3 regions of the Bradyrhizobium sp. 2TAF36 genome follow, and region 1 is predicted to be linked to each of the others. Evidence: riboswitches for the same ligand, from Rfam matches in the RefSeq annotation. Region 1 holds a riboswitch; each other region holds the start of a gene.
What was found. Region 1 has a riboswitch for cobalamin ahead of AB4Z51_RS09595 (ribonucleoside-diphosphate reductase subunit alpha). Riboswitches for the same ligand answer to the same signal wherever they lie in the genome.

Region 2: linked by a shared signal. The riboswitch ahead of AB4Z51_RS30095 (DUF1636 family protein) and the one ahead of AB4Z51_RS09595 (ribonucleoside-diphosphate reductase subunit alpha) in region 1 are both predicted to bind cobalamin.
Region 3: linked by a shared signal. The riboswitch ahead of AB4Z51_RS16595 (TonB-dependent receptor) and the one ahead of AB4Z51_RS09595 (ribonucleoside-diphosphate reductase subunit alpha) in region 1 are both predicted to bind cobalamin.

Annotation. Positions count from the first base shown of each region.
Region 1 is NZ_JBFRFR010000012.1:182,216-184,472, reverse strand. Features, by position in the region: gene AB4Z51_RS09605 (DUF6925 family protein) at 1-39, shown strand, start outside; gene AB4Z51_RS09600 (hypothetical protein) at 101-679, shown strand; cobalamin riboswitch at 793-1,010, shown strand; gene AB4Z51_RS09595 (ribonucleoside-diphosphate reductase subunit alpha) at 1,133-2,257, shown strand, end outside.
Region 2 is NZ_JBFRFR010000059.1:36,634-38,890, reverse strand. Features, by position in the region: gene cobW (cobalamin biosynthesis protein CobW) at 1-434, opposite strand, end outside; gene AB4Z51_RS30095 (DUF1636 family protein) at 431-805, opposite strand; cobalamin riboswitch at 902-1,123, opposite strand; gene cobO (cob(I)yrinic acid a,c-diamide adenosyltransferase) at 1,164-1,799, shown strand; gene AB4Z51_RS30085 (cobyric acid synthase) at 1,823-2,257, shown strand, end outside.
Region 3 is NZ_JBFRFR010000026.1:46,228-48,484, reverse strand. Features, by position in the region: gene AB4Z51_RS16595 (TonB-dependent receptor) at 1-903, opposite strand, end outside; cobalamin riboswitch at 1,104-1,311, opposite strand; gene AB4Z51_RS16590 (hypothetical protein) at 1,543-1,908, shown strand; gene AB4Z51_RS16585 (FixH family protein) at 2,011-2,257, shown strand, end outside.

The sequences.
Region 1 (2,257 bases):
CCAGCCGAGACTGAAGATCCCATGGAGGCTCTTCACTGAGTCAGACGTGATGCCGCGTTCCAGCAAAATTGTGCTACAAATCCCACAAGGAGATCGTTCCATGACTGTCACCATCCTGCCGCCCCACGCCGACCGTTTCCGCCTTCATCCGGTCGCGTCGCGCATCGCGCCGATGTTCTGCTTTGCACTGCTGACGGTGTCATGCGCGCTCGCGAGCTTCGCGCTTGCCTGCGCGACGCCGTTTGCGGCGTTCGCCGTCGTCGCCGCCGCGATGCTGCCGATGCGTCCGGCGCTGCTCGTCGTCACCGGCGCCTGGCTCGTGAACCAGACCATCGGCTTTGGCGTGCTGCACTATCCCATCGATGGCAGCACCATCGCCTGGGGCTTTGTCATCGGTGCTGCCGCGTTGCTGTCGACGGCAGCGGCATCGACCGTTCTCCGCCTGCTGCCGCAGGGCCGCACGCCGCTGATGCTGGCCATCGCGCTCGTCGCCGCCTACGCCGCCTATGAGCTCGCGCTGCTTGCCGCGACGCCGTTCCTTGGCGGAGAGGGCGCGTTCACTGCGGCCATCGTGACGCGCATCGGGCTGACCAGCGCCGTCTGGCTCGCCGGCCTCGTCGCCGCCTGCGAGATCGTCCGCCTGGTCGATCCGTTCGGGCGCGCGATGCGGAACGCGTAATGCTGGATGTGCGTCATCCCAAGGGTTGCGCGAGCCAGGCGGGAACTCCCGCATTCCACAGGGAACACCGCTTCCGGCCCGCAACGAATCGTTGACACCCGGCTGCATATGTCACCACATGTGGGCGTCACGGTTCCGCTGGATCGCAAGATTTAGTGGCTAAGAGGGAAGCCGGTGAACCGCGCGAGAGCGCGGAATTCCGGCGCTGCCCCCGCAACTGTCAGCAGCGAGCTGCTTCCGAACAATCGTCACTGGTGCCTTTCGCGCCGGGAAGACGGGAAGTGGGCGACGACCTGCGAGCCAGGAGACCTGCCGCGACGATCTGAACGTCCACGGGCGGGGTGTCCGGCGGTCGCTTGCACGCACCGCCCGGCAACTCTGCCGCCGGCGTTTCTGCAGCGTCCTTCCTTACAGCCCCGTTCAAACACAACGCGCGCATCACGGGGCCCTTTGATGTCACTCAACCTGCACGACGCGGACACCGCTTCCGCACCCATCGTTCATTTGCGTCCACAATCGCTTGCGCCTGCTTCGAGCGAGCCGGCCATGCAGATCATCCGTCGCAACGGCAAGGTCTCGCCGTTCGATTCCGCGAAGATCGCGGTCGCCATGACCAAGGCGTTTCTTGCGGTCGAAGGCACCAGTGCGGTCGCCTCGCGCCGCGTCCATGAGAGCGTGGAGCAGCTGACGGCCGAAGTCGTCGCTGCGTTGATGCGGCGGGCAGGCGAGGGACGCACCTTCCATATCGAGGATGTGCAGGACCAGGTCGAGCTCGCCTTGATGCGGAGCGAGCACCACAAGGTCGCACGCGCCTATGTGCTGTACCGCGAGGAGCGGTCGCGCCAGCGCGCCGAGGAGGCGGCCGCGGAAGCGACGCCCGCTGTCGCGCCGGCACTTCATGTCACGCTCGCCGACGGTTCGCGCGTTGGTCTCGACACCAAGCGGCTTGCGCTGATTATCGGCGAAGCCTGCGCCGGTCTCGACGGCGTCTCCGCGGCACCCGTGCTCACCGAGACCACCCGCAATCTCTACGACGGCATCAGCCAGGACGAACTGGCGCTGGCCTCGATCATGGCCGCACGCACGCTGGTCGAGCAGGAGCCGAATTATGCTTATGTCAGTGCGCGCCTGCTGCTGGACAAGCTCCGCGGCGAGGTGCTGTCCTATGTCCATGCCGGGCCGACCTTCGCCTCGCAGGCCGATATGGCTGTGCGCTATGCCGAATATTACCCGGCCTACGTGAAGACCGGCATCGCTGCCGAACTGCTCGATCCTGAACTGGCCCGCTTCGACCTCGGCCGGATCGCGGCTGCACTCAAGCCCGAGCGCGACCTGAACTTCCAGTTCCTCGGCCTCCAGACGCTGTACGACCGCTACTTCCTGCACGTCCGCGGCAAGCGGATCGAACTGCCGCAAGCTTTCTTCATGCGCGTCGCGATGGGTCTTGCGGTGCGCGAGATCGACCGAGAGGCCAGGGCGATCGAGTTCTACGATCTGCTGTCATCGTTCGACTTCATGGCCTCGACGCCGACGCTGTTCAATTCGGGTACGCTGCGTCCGCAATTGTCGTCCTGTTTT
Region 2 (2,257 bases), on a different contig from region 1:
GCAAAACGGCCGGCGGCAACAGCCTCGGCATCGGCCAGCGCGATCACGCCGTCGACCGTGATCCGCGAGCGGATCTCCGGCCAGTCGAACGCCTTCAGCAGCGGCTTCGGCAGCGCCAGGCCCGAGGTCTCGATCAGGATGTGATCGGGCCGCACCGGCCGCGCCAAGAGCTTTTCCATGGTCGGAATGAAATCGTCCGCAACGGTGCAGCAGATGCAGCCATTGGCGAGCTCGACGATGTTCTCCTCCGGGCAATTCGCATCGGCGCAGGATTTCAGGATCTCGCCGTCGACACCCTCGCTGCCGAACTCGTTGACCAGCACGGCGAGCTTCTTGCCGTCAGGGTTTGCGAGCAGATGCTGGATCAGCGTGGTCTTGCCGGAGCCGAGAAAACCCGTGACCACCGTCACAGGGACTTTTGCGAGCGAGTTCATTCGGCGGCCTCCGGCAACACGGCAATGGGGGGAATGCGGGCAAGCGACTGCTTGCGGAAGATTTCGGGACGGCTGCGCCAGGGCACGAGGCCGTCGGGCGCGGCGGCATAGGCCGCAGCACCCGCGACCACGTCGCTCGCATGGGCCTCTGACAGACGGCCATAGACATAGGACCAGCGGCCGGGCGCGCTGAGCGCAACCGAGCAACCCTGGCTGCATGCCGACAGGCATTCGACGGGAACCACATTGACGCCCTCGGGCACGCCGGCGTCGAGGATCGCACCATGCAGGCGCTTGCCGGGCGTCGTCTCACCCTCGTCGAGCGTCTGGCCGGCACGGCAGGTAATACAGACGTGAAGTGTGACGGTCATCGCCTCTTCCAGGATAAACAGCGGGAGGCGAAGAGGCACACGGACCATTCCCCCGAAGGTCCGTTTCCCCGTCGCGGAACACCCCGTCCGCCGGTCCAAAACTCGTCCGCGCTGGCAGGTCTCCCGGCTTGCGGAGCAGGGCTTTTGGCCCTTCGATCCCCGCCTTCCCGATCCCCTGGGGGATCAGTGGCTTCGGGCATCTCTCCGGTCACGGTCGCGGGGGCGGCTGCAGTTTGGAGCCGAATCTTGTCGATTCGGACCCTATCGCATTCCCTCTTCGCCTGTCATAGGACAGGAACCAACGCCGGGCCACCATTTGCCCCCGGCCGCCTCTTGTCAAGCCGAAGGACCCTGTCAGATGACGCCTGAACCGGATACCCAAACGGCCGAGGAAACCGACGCCCGCCACGCCGCGAAAATGGCGAAAATCAAGGTCGCCCGCGACAAGATCATGGCGACCAAGAGCGGCGAAAAGGGCCTCATCATCGTCCACACCGGCGCCGGCAAGGGCAAGTCCACCTCCGCCTTCGGCATGATCGTCCGCTGTGTCGCCCATGGCTTCCCCTGCGCGGTCGTGCAGTTCATCAAGGGCGCCTGGGACACCGGCGAACGGCGCCTGCTCACCGGCCATTTCGGCGAGCTCTGCCAGTTCCATGCGATGGGCGAAGGTTTCACCTGGGAGACGCAGGACCGCGCCCGCGACATCGCCGCAGCACAGGCCGGCTGGGCGAAGGCCAAGGAGCTGATCTCAGATTCCAATCTGCGCATGGTCGTGCTCGACGAGATCAACATCGCGCTGCGCTACGACTATCTCGACATCGCCGAGGTCGTCGACTTTCTGAAAACGCACAAACCGCCGATGACGCATGTCGTGCTCACCGGGCGCAACGCCAAGGACGAGCTGATCGAGATCGCCGATCTCGTCACCGAGATGACGCTGGTCAAGCACCCCTTCCGCTCCGGCATCAAGGCGCAAGCCGGCGTCGAGTTCTGACGACGCCAGATTCTGAAAACACCATGGCGCGCGCATTGATGATCCAGGGGGCCGGCTCGGACGTGGGCAAGTCGCTCATCGTCGCCGGCCTCGCGCGCGCCTTCACGCGGCGCGGCCTGCGCGTGCTGCCCTTCAAGCCGCAGAACATGTCGAACAACGCGGCCGTCACCGTCGACGGCGGCGAGATCGGTCGCGCCCAGGCGCTGCAGGCGCTGGCCGCCGGCGTCGAGCCGCACACCGACATGAACCCGGTGCTGCTGAAGCCGGAGACCGATGTCGGCGCACAAATCATCGTCCAGGGAAAGCGCATCGCGACCGCGCGGGCGCGTGAATATGCGGCGATGAAACCGTCGCTGATGGGCGCGGTGCTGGAAAGCTTCGAGCGGCTGAAAGCGCGCGCCGATCTGGTGCTGGTCGAAGGCGCCGGCAGCCCGGCCGAGGTCAACCTGCGCAAGGCC
Region 3 (2,257 bases), on a different contig from region 1:
GATGCCCGGCGCGTTCGCCGGCACCAGCGGCGTCCCCCAGTAGAAGCGGTCGTTGTCCTGCCTGTATTCGGTCGCGCCCCAGATCCTCAGGTTCTCGTTGACGCGATAGTTCAGCTGGCCCGAGACGTTGCTGAGCTTCGAATAGGTGTCGTCGATAAAGCCCTTGTTGTTGAAATGGCTGATGTCGAAGCGGTAGTCGAGGCCGTTGATCAGCGTGCTGCCGCCCGATCCGTAACCGGCGCGATAGCCGTTGAAGGAATCGTAGGAAGTGAAGGCGTCGTTGACGATTGGTCCGGTGTGCGGCGCCTTGTTCACGTAGTTGATGGCGCCGCCGGTCGCACCGAGGCCCGCCACCAGCGAGTCCGGTCCCTTGATGATCTCGACCTGCTGGAGACCAGCCACGTCCATGGGACGGCCGGTCATGGTCGACGGCCCGATCGGGATTCCGTTGTAGAGCGTGGAGATCTGGTCGCCGGAAAAGCCACGCATCGAGAAGATGGCGGGCGCGCCGGGCGCATCGCCGCCGGTGACGCCGACTGCAGCCTTGGCGACGTCGGTCGTGGTCCGGATGCCCAGGTTCTGCATCGTCTGTTGACCGATGACCTCGACGGTCGCCGGCATCTCGCGCGCCGTGATGCCGAGCCGGGAGCCGACGTCGGTGACGGCTGCCGTATTGAGCGGCGTCTGTACCGGCCCGCTCGGAGCTTGCGCGGCCGGAACGGCGACAGCAGGGGCGCCACGATTGCGTCCCGCGGCGCGCCGGGCCGCGCGCTGCTTCTGAGTGCCGGGGCTGACGGCAGGAGCCTGTCGCGGCGCAGGCGGCGACACGATCACCGGGCCGACCTCCCGGGAGCGGTTGTCCTGCGCCGCGCTTTGCGCGAGCGCCGCGGACGACAAGGACACCGACGAGAGCAGAGTAATCAGGAAAGCACGCGATAACGCTGGCCTTGCGCCAGCACGGAAATGAAGATTTTGCACGACAACGCTCTGCGGCGACGCAAACAAACCGTCACCGCGGTTGCCTTAGTCATCCACCTTCGCCCCAGGCGGCGGATGCACCGGCTACTTGTCCGACATCAGGGCACCCCGCCCAATGCGTTCGCGCGTGACCATGGCTGGTAGCAGGTTTCCTGGCTCGCGGGTCATCGCCTTCGACCACCTTCCCAGAGGCCCAAGCGGGGCTCCAGTGGTTCGTTTGGTCGTCGGCTATCCGCCTACAGTTGCGGGGGCAGCCGCGGAATTGCCCACTGAGGTGGACGCACCGCATTCCCTTGAAGAGTCCTTGCGGACACTACCGATCACGAAACTGGCATCAGGGGATGAGCGCGTCAACATCCGCGCGGGCTGCTGGACGGGCCGGTCGGTCGATGGTGGCCTTGTGTTGCTGTTTTGCACGATAGTCCGAAGGACCGCGTCGAAACGTCCAACCCGGCCTCCGGACGAGCCTGGGTAACGAACGCTTGACCACGATCAATAACTGCCTTTGGTGTCCGAGTATGCTACTGAGGCCGAGTTCCGGCCCGACAAGGTAAGTCGATATTGATGCAGTTCGTCCGTACCATCCTGGCAGTCGCCATCGCCATATCCTTGGCGATGCTGCCGGTTGGCGCGTCCGCGGCGAACCTCGCAATGTCGTCGGATGGCATGCAGACGGCCATGCACATGAGCGGCGACGCCGACATGTCGATGGACGATTGTTGTCCCGACATGAAGGGAACGGGCTCCCATAGCGGCGGCTACAAGTGCGGGATGGGCTTCTGCTGCGTCGGTGGGATCATCGCGCTCGGTGATGTCAGGCCCGTGGCGTTCGAACGTCTCGCCGTCATGGCCAGCACGATGGCTATTCCCCCGGATCAGGTCGTTTCCTTCCGCGGCGGCAGTCCTCCTTTCCGACCTCCTCGAATCTGATCTCGCAAAGCCCGAGACGCGAGCGGCGTGCCTGCTCGCGACGACGACTGACGTGCGCGCTTCACGCGCCACGGCGAAAGATCAATTCATGAGGACAGGACAATGCTTTCCAAAATCAGCACCGCGGCTCTCGCCGCCACCCTTTCGCTTGCCGCTTCCGCCGCGATGGCGGGCGCGGGCGACTACGCCTTCGAGCCCGTCACTCCGCAGATGAAGAAGGGCGAAGACGTCACGCTCGCCGTTCGCCTGACGAACAAGCAGACCGGCAAGCCGATACCGGACGCAGTCATCTTCAAAAGCCGCCTCGACATGGCCCCGGACGGGATGGCCGAGATGGAATCGGCGGTCG